One region of the Blautia sp. AF26-2 genome, then DNA from elsewhere that is predicted to be linked to it. Evidence: predicted binding sites of a transcription regulator. Region 1 holds the regulator's gene; the other holds the start of a gene.
The links. The regulator NrdR, encoded in region 1, represses ribonucleotide reductase genes. The targets are predictions, from matches to a motif close to CACAANATNTTGTG.

Region 2: the regulator NrdR is predicted to act here: its motif matches at 2,579-2,592, upstream of nrdD (anaerobic ribonucleoside-triphosphate reductase).

Annotation. Positions count from the first base shown of each region.
Region 1 is NZ_QTWD01000001.1:147,641-152,045, reverse strand. It holds gene DWY63_RS00885 (patatin-like phospholipase family protein) at 1-208, opposite strand, end outside; gene DWY63_RS00880 (citrate/2-methylcitrate synthase) at 313-1,671, opposite strand; gene DWY63_RS00875 (DUF3786 domain-containing protein) at 1,802-2,437, opposite strand; gene nrdR (transcriptional regulator NrdR) at 2,452-2,904, opposite strand; gene DWY63_RS00865 (YlmC/YmxH family sporulation protein) at 3,047-3,298, shown strand; gene DWY63_RS00860 (acylphosphatase) at 3,299-3,604, opposite strand; gene DWY63_RS00855 (GNAT family N-acetyltransferase) at 3,632-4,405, opposite strand, start outside.
Region 2 is NZ_QTWD01000003.1:43,224-47,628, forward strand. It holds gene DWY63_RS05360 (MATE family efflux transporter) at 1-272, shown strand, start outside; gene nrdD (anaerobic ribonucleoside-triphosphate reductase) at 422-2,557, opposite strand; gene dapF (diaminopimelate epimerase) at 2,729-3,577, opposite strand; gene DWY63_RS05375 (hypothetical protein) at 3,783-4,405, shown strand, end outside.

The DNA.
Region 1 (4,405 bases):
TCATACAGTCCCTCGTTCTGCCAATCTGGCGCGATACATAGTCCAGCGCATTGCAGGCTCCGGCGGAAACGCCGATCACATGAGGGATATAATACTCCTGCTCCATCAGAAAGTCCAGCGCTCCTGCTGTAAAGACGCCGCGATTGGCCCCTCCTTCCAGTATGACTGCTCCGGATTTTGTTATGCTGTAATTTTTTGTCTCATTCATTCTCCTGCACTCTCCTATTTTTCACAATGACACATTACTTCCTGCACAGAGCAATGCCGGAGCAGATCGGAAAATCCCGACACGCTCCGGCCCTTCTGCCTGTTTTATCTGTTTTCCAGCGGAACATAGTCCACTTCATCTTTGACACTCTTGTACGCCGGGCGGATGATCTTGTCGGTGTTGATCAGTTCCTCCATCCGGTGTGCACTCCAGCCGACGATACGCGCGCAGGCGAACATCGGGGTGTAGAGCTCCAGCGGAAGATCCAGCATGCTGTAAACGAAGCCGCTGTAGAAGTCGACGTTTGCGGATACACCTTTGTAAATATGGCGCTCCTCGCCGATGATCTTCGGAGCCAGTTCCTCGACCATAGCGTACAGCCGGTAATCTTTCTCTCTGTGTTTTTCTTTTGCCAGCTGCTCAACGAAGGTCTTGAAGATGCGCGCACGCGGGTCGGAAATGGAGTAAACCGCATGGCCCATACCGTAAATCAGACCTTTCTGGTCGAACGCCTCTTTGTGCAGCAGCTTTCTTAAGTAATTCGATACTTCTTCCTCATCCGTCCAGTCTTTGACGTGTGACTTCATATCGTCGAACATCCGCACAACCTTGATGTTTGCACCGCCGTGCTTCGGTCCCTTTAAGGAGCCGAGCGCCGCTGCAATTGCGGAGTACGTATCGGTTCCGGAAGAAGAAACAACATGTGTTGTAAAGGTTGAGTTGTTACCGCCGCCGTGCTCCATGTGGAGGACGAGGGCAAGATCGAGGATCTTCGCCTCCAGCGGGGTGTATTTCTGATCCGGGCGGAGCATCAGCAGAATGTTTTCTGCGGTGGAAAGCTTCTTCGACGGATTGTGGATATATAAACTTTTTCCCTTGATATAATGGTTGTACGCCTGATAGCCATAGACGGACAGCATCGGGAAAACAGAAATCAGGTTAATGCACTGGCGAAGCACATTCGGAAGGGAGGTATCATCTGCGTGGTTGTCGTACGCGTACAGGGTCAGAACGCTTCGGGACAGAGTGTTCATCATGTCCTTGGTCGGCGCTTTCATAACAACGTCACGCACAAAGTTCTTCGGCAGGGACTGCTGCTGTTTTAAGATTGTCTTAAAATGATTGAGCTGCTCTTCATTCGGCAGATTTCCAAATAAGAGCAGATACGCAACTTCTTCGAATCCCATACGGTTTTCACTTAAAAAGCCCTGGGTCAGTTTTTCCACGTTGATGCCGCGGTAGTACAGACGTCCGTCACACGGCGTTTTGACGCCGTCAATGATATCCGAAGACACAACGTTTGAAATCTGTGTCAGTCCCGCAAGGACGCCAACGCCGTTGACATCGCGCAGTCCGCGTTTTACATCGTATTGCCCATACAGCGAAACATCCATTTTGGAGTTATCCAGACAGATGTTTGTCAGTTCCTCTATTTCCGGTGTTACTTTCATGCTAAAAGCCATATGCATTCCCCTTTCTCTTCTCTTTTTTTACTCACTTTCGCTCATTATAGCATTAAACCAGGGGATTCGTATACTGAAATTTTTATAAACATTCGAAAAATTTTCGTAAGATTTTGTCTCACAAAAGGTATCAGGCTTCTGTTTTACATGCATCGAAGGCTTGATCCAGTGCGTCCAGGAAATCTCCCATCACGTAATACAGCGTCTCAAACCGCAGATAATCGAGGACGTTTTCATCCCACATAAACTTCAGCACCGGCGGGAATTCCTCATCGGACTCCCAGAACTGGAAGACGAGCGGCAGAAACGGAAAGACATGAAAAACAAAAGCAGCGTCTCCCGGGAAATATGGTTTTCCGCCAAGGGAAACGCATGCTTTTTTCAGCTGTTCCACATGCCCGTCATACCGTGCGGCGCGGCTGTCGTGAACGCCGGACGCAATCGTGCGGCCTTTGATCGTTCCCTTTAAGGAATTGGTACGCGCATACGTGCCGGCGAGCACAATCTCCTTCTTTCCGCAGCAGAGCAGGTCGAAAATCGTCAGCGTCTCATTGAAACTGCCCTGATGTACATGAAGAAAATGGTCTTTTGATCCCTCTACAACGCCGGTATGGCGGTTCACTCTCCATTCTTCAAAAAGATACGGCACATAGAAATAATCGTCATCAAACGCAAAGCCATACTTTCCTTCGATCTCCTTCTGATCGTATGTCAGAAAACGTTCCTGCATCTGATCACGCATTTTAATATAGTTCGACACTTCCATTTTTTTGCCTCCCGCTATTTGTCGAGCATCTTTTTCAGCTCGTCCATGAACGTGTTGACGTCCTTGAACTCACGGTAAATCGACGCAAAGCGGACGTACGCCACCTGATCCAGGTCTTTTAAGTAATGCATGACCTTCTCTCCGATCACAGAGCTTGGAATCTCGCGTTCCTCGCCGTTGAAAAGCTCCGTCTCCACCTTGTTGACCATCTCGTTGATCTTCTCGGCGGACACCGGCCGTTTGTGGCAGGCGCGCAGGATACCGGTCTCGATTTTCGAGCGGTCATACTGCTCGCGGTTCATATCTTTTTTGATGACGATCAAAGGGATCGTCTCCACTTTTTCGTATGTCGTAAAGCGTCTGCCGCAGACATCGCACATCCGGCGGCGGCGGATCGCATTGCTGTCTTCAATCGGGCGTGAATCCACAACCCGGGTATTATCCTGATTACAAAATGGACATCTCATATCTTTCGTCCTCGTTTCTAAATAAGTATTTCGGAAAGTTTTCTACTTTTACAGTATACGCATTTTTCCGTGAAATTCAAGTCAACTGCAGCAACATTTTCGCATATGTTTTTCCATAGGAATCAGTAAAAAGGAGCACCGCATGCGCGTTGTAGATCTCCGCCAGAAAGAAGTTATCAATATCTGCACCTGCAAAACGCTCGGCTGTCCGATTGATGTGGAATTCAATCCAAAAACGGGACATCTTACCGGACTCGTTCTTCCGGGTCCTGTGAAATTCTGCGGCTTTTTCTGCCACGGCGAGGATTTTGTGATCCCATGGGACCGCATCTGCCAGATCGGCAACGATATCATTCTCGTCGAAATTCCGGAAAAAGAGAAAAGGCAGCCCTGATCAACGGATATGAAAACCGAATTCCGATTCCAGCGGAATCTTCGTCCATTTTGCATCCGTGATTTCGATGTAGCTGGAGGTGCGGATCCTTTTGATCATCTCCGTGATCGTCTCCTCATCACCCTGCACCTCCATCTCCACCGTCTCATCCCAGCAGTTTCTCACCCAGCCGGTCAGTCCGAGCTGGTAGGCAGCATAATACGCCCGGTAACGGAACCCCACGCCCTGCACCTGGCCGTAGAAAATCACATGGTACCGGATTTCTTCTTTTTCGTCTCTTCTGTCTCGTTTCGCTGTCTCGTTCATATTTCTCTGCCTCCCAACAGTCATTGCCTAAAATTCGTCTGCCGTCGCACAGTACAGCGGAAGCGGGAACCAGTCGGATGGAATGTTCTTCCAGATTTCAGATGGAACCTTGCTTCCCTTACTTGCCAGCGGTGAAAGAAGCAGTTCCTGCGCCTGCTCCCGGTTGAGTACATCTGCCCCCGGATGGGCTTCCCCTGTCACGGTCACAGTTCCATCTTTTACCGTCACGGTCACCGGCTGTCCCTCCAGTACAGCAGACCACGTTCCATCGCTGATGCCCATCGTCTCTGCTTTCATGGTCAGCATTGCCTCGATGACGTCTGCAAATTGGAAAATACGGTACATCGCGGAACCGCAGCGCTCTTTTGTGAAGCTTTCGCAGACTTCCGATAACGCTGCTGCTTTTCCGGTCTCATACACCGGAATGGAAATGAAAAGAGAGTCAAGCGCATTTTCTTTTAAATAAGCGGCAAGTGCAGGAACGAAATCCTGTTCCTCCAACACTTCTGCTTCCACAACCTGGTTTCCGCCGCAAAGTGCCAGATATCCGATCCGCTCACCGTTTTTCCAGATTGCAATTGCCTGCTCGCCGAACGTTTTCAGGCAGGCTTTCACATCCTCTCTTACCACGTAAAGCGGTTTTTCCTCATTCAGCTTCTTTGCAAAGGCTGCCGCCTCTTCGTCCGCTTCGCCGTTTTCCGGAAACAGCGGCGCAAAGGTGTAAGCGGAGAGTTCCCCGTTTTTCCAGGTATGGCGCACATTTGCCACATCCAGGTAAAACGTGTATTTTTCACTTCCCGG
Region 2 (4,405 bases), on a different contig from region 1:
TGAACCTGATGGCACAATCGGTCAACACCACCGTTCTCGACGGTATCTTTTGTGCCGGAGGCGATGCGAAATTTGATATGCAGGGAAACATCGGCGCTATGTGGTGCTTTTCTGTACCGCTTGGCTTTCTTGCCGCATTCTGGCTGAAGCTTCCGGTTATGGTGGTTTACTGCATTGTAAATCTCGATGAAATTGTAAAGCTTCCTGCCGTTTATCATCATTATAAAAAGTACATCTGGGTTCGAAATATTACCCGCGATGTCGAAGATTAATTCTCACATCATCTGCAGTCCCTGCCGCCGGCAGCTTCCACCGGATACAATACCCAAAAAGCCTCTGAGGAAAGTCACATTCACACCGGACTTTTCTCAGAGGCTTTTGATTATTCCATTGATTGTTCCATTGATTATTTCATGGATGATTACATGGATTTTCTCTCTGCAATTTCCGCCATCTTTGCTTCATTCAGACGTGTGTCGCCATGGACACGGCTGTAGGAAAGATAGCCGTTCATACGGTCGATCTTTGTCAGGTTCTTGGAACCGCAGACCGGGCAGACATCCATGTCGAGTTCCTGGTGGCCGCAGTCATCGCAGTAAGCCAGGGACAGGTTGACGCCCTCGTAGTAGCCAAGCTCCATCGCACGCTCGATCAGTGTCTTGATCGCGCCTTTGTTATAGCCGACCGGATAGCGCACGTACTGGATTTTTCCGCCGTTGCAGAGCTCCCAGAAACGTCCCTCGAGATCCTGTTTCTGGATCGGGGTAATGTCCTCGGTTACGTGGCAGTGGAAACTGTTGCTCACATACGGGCGGTCCGAAACGTTGCGGACGATGCCGTACTGTTTGCGGAACTGCTCTATCTGCAGGCCGCACAGGGATTCTGCCGGTGTGCCGTAGATCGCATAGAGGATGCCGTCCTCTTTCTTAAACTCGGCAACCTTGTCGTTGATATATTTCAGCGTGTCAAGTGCGAACTGTCCGTCCTCAACAAGAGATTTTCCGTTGTACAGCTCCTGCAGCTCGTTCAGCGCCGTGATACCGAACGATGCGGTCATCGGCTTTAACAGCGGGCGGATCTTGTCGGACGGTTTTAAGTGGCCGCCGTAGAAACCTCCCTCACAGTAAGCCAGCGGGTTCGTGGATGCACGCATCTCGCCGAGGTAATCGTAGGTCCGTTTGTGCAGATCGCGGATCATCTCGAGGTAGAAATCAAGCACTTCGTGGAAATCGCGGTTCTCGGAACGGGATTTTGCCAGGATCATCGGAAGATGAAGGGAAACGGCTCCGATGTTGAAACGTCCGACAAAGACCGGTTTGTCGTTCTCATCTGCCGGCTCCATGCCTCCGCGCTCGTACCACGGGCTAAGGAAAGCACGGCATCCCATCGGGCTGATGACTCTCTTGTATTTCTTGTACATCTCGGCGATGTAGCCCTCGCCGCTCATCGACAGCCAGTCCGGATACATGGTTTTAGAGGAACAGTCAAGTCCTGCCTCAAAGACATCTTCTGCGATGCCGCCCTCTCCGTGAATTGCCTTGTCATATAAGAAGACGATTTTCGGGAAGAGCACCGGCTTTTTGTGGCCTTTCTTGCCCTGTCCGTTTTTGTGGACCTCAAGAAGGGAGATGGAAATCATCTTCTCGAACATGCTCGTTCCAAGGCCGAGGGTCACGGTAACGAACGGATAATCACCGCGGGAAGATCCAACAGTGTTCAGTTTATACTCAATTCCCTGCCATCCCTGATCGCACTCTCTTCTTACTTTGTCGATCGCATACTCGATGGCTTTCTCCTGTGCACCCTCCCAGGATGCGTCGGTATATTTCAGGAACTCTTTTACGTAGTAATCGTAGCTCTTCTGTGCGTACGGAGCAAGGATCTTGTCCACCTCCGGCACGGTAAAGCCGCCGTACTGCTGTGCAGCGGTGCTGAGGACGATATCGCCCATGACATCAAATGCGGTGTCGAGTGTCTTCGGCTCGTTGTACCAGACATTTCCCATCTCGAAACCGCCTTTTAAAACGTTTCCGACATCGAACAGACAGCAGTTCATGGTATCGAGACGTGCGGACTGGTCGTGGATGTAGATGTAACCGTCCTTACAGGCCTGCAGCTCGTTGCGGTTCATGAAGAACTTGCGGTACAGCTCTTTGTTCAGCTCGTTGAAAATCAGGCTTCGCTTCGTTGCAACGAGGGCGCTGTCGGTGTTGGCATTGCTCTTGTCGCCGATGTAGCGGATGGACTGGCTCTTCGTGTAGACCTCGTCCATCATATGGATAAAATCAGTTTTGTAATTGCGGTAATCGCGGTAGCTTTTTGCCACAGCCGGGTTTACTTTTTCGAGTGCTCCCTCCACGATATTGTGCATATCGCTGATCGGAATTTCGGTCTTTCCAAGGGAATATACGTGCTCGGTTGCGAACTTACAGATAAAGTCAATCTCCTGCTGTGAGAAGGTATACAGGATTCTCTGTGCGGATTTATTTACGGCACGGACGATCTTCTGCGCGTCGAATTCTTCTTTGGTGCCGTCCTTTTTGATAATATAAACCATTGTGGTGTCCTCCAATTCAAACACTATATCTTGTGTGTCCCCCACCCTTTTCTTGTAGCGGGCACCACATATTGTAGCATGTTTCTTTTGAAAAGAAAAGGCATTTCCTGTAAGTTTTTATTTTCAGAATATTGCATACTGCTCTTTCGTGCAGACAGAAATCTGCATTTTTCAAATTCGTTCTGCAAGCGTTCCTTCAAAAACGGTCTCGGCCGGGCCGGTCAGAAGGACCTTATTTTTCGTCCGGTCCCATGTAACGAAAAGCCTGCCGCCGCGCAGTTCTACGGCAGTTTCTCCCTCCGAAACACAGCCGGAAAGCCTCGCCGCGACGGCTGCCGCACACGCTCCCGTTCCGCAGGACAGCGTTTCACCGCTCCCACGTTCCCAGACTCTCATTTTTATTGTGTGTTGATCTAAAGTCTGGATAAACTCTGTATTGATACGGTCCGGGAAGCAGGAAAGGTGTTCAAAAGCGGAACCGGTCTTTGCAATGGATATTTTTTCCACATCTTCCACCGGAATCACCGCATGCGGATTTCCCATCGAAAGGCAGGTCATCGTATAATTTTCCCCGCACACGGTAATTTTATGCTCCAGCACATATTCCCCCAGAGAAACAACGGGGATCTGTGCGGCGCGGAATTCCGGCGTTCCCATCTCCACTGTCACCTGACAGATCTTATTCGGATTCTCCCCCGTCTGCAGATGAATCACACGGTTTCCGCTGCCGGTTTCGATAGTCAGCGTCGTTTTTCTCGTCAGCCCATGCTCGTACACGTATTTTCCCACACAGCGGATGCCGTTGCCGCACATCGCGCCCTTCGAGCCGTCGGCGTTGTACATTTCCATCGAAAAATCTGCTGTTTTGGATGCCCCGATCAGAATCAGCCCGTCCGCGCCGATGCCGAAATGGCGGTCACTTACCGCTTTTGCCAGCCGTCCCGGACTCTCCACCCGCTCCTCCATGGCATTTACATAGATATAATCATTTCCGCAGCCCTGCATTTTTGTAAAACGCATACACAGCCTCCTCCCAGACTTCTGCCCTTTCCAGTTCCTTACTAAATATGTATTCCGTACCGCGCTTTTGAAAAACCATTTTTCTCAAATCCGCTTCAGACATTGGAAAACGAAGCGGAATGTGATAGAATAGGGGGAACTGATATCGTTACTTACATGAAGTAACTCTCAAATATTTTTAACCATTTATTATGAGGAGGTTTTGATGAAAAAATACCGTTGGGTTTTAACAGCAGTATTTGCCGCTTTCCTCGTGGGAACGAGCGGCTGCGGAAAGAAAACAGAAACGATTCCGATCACAACCATCAGTCAGAGTACCGACGATGACGACCCCAAAGACAATCTGGCGGCCTCCGGCGATTCCGATGAGATTCCGGAATACGATGTGGATCTCTCGAAGAACCTGAACAGTTTTCAGCTTGCCATCTGGGGCGATACATACGAAGTTCCGGAATCCTACGCGGATTTTACAGCGCTTGGCTGGGTCTACAGCGGCGACGACACAAAGGAAATCCAGCCGGAATCCTTCTCAGAGGGCGAAAGCTTTGAAAAGGACGGAAACCAGATTACCGTCGATATTGCCAATCCGGACACCACGGCAAAGCCAGTGGCGGAATGCCTGATCGGAGGCATTCACATCGATACCTCGACCGCTGAGGGTCAGAATATCTATGTCGGCCTGCCGAACGGCGTCACCCTGCAGCAGTCGCTGATGGAGGATGTGGAAAGCATCTACGGTGCGCCAAAGGACCGTTATGAGGCCGATACCTCTGTGCAGTTCACGTATGAATACGGGCTGTACCAGACGATCACGCTCGGCTTCGATAA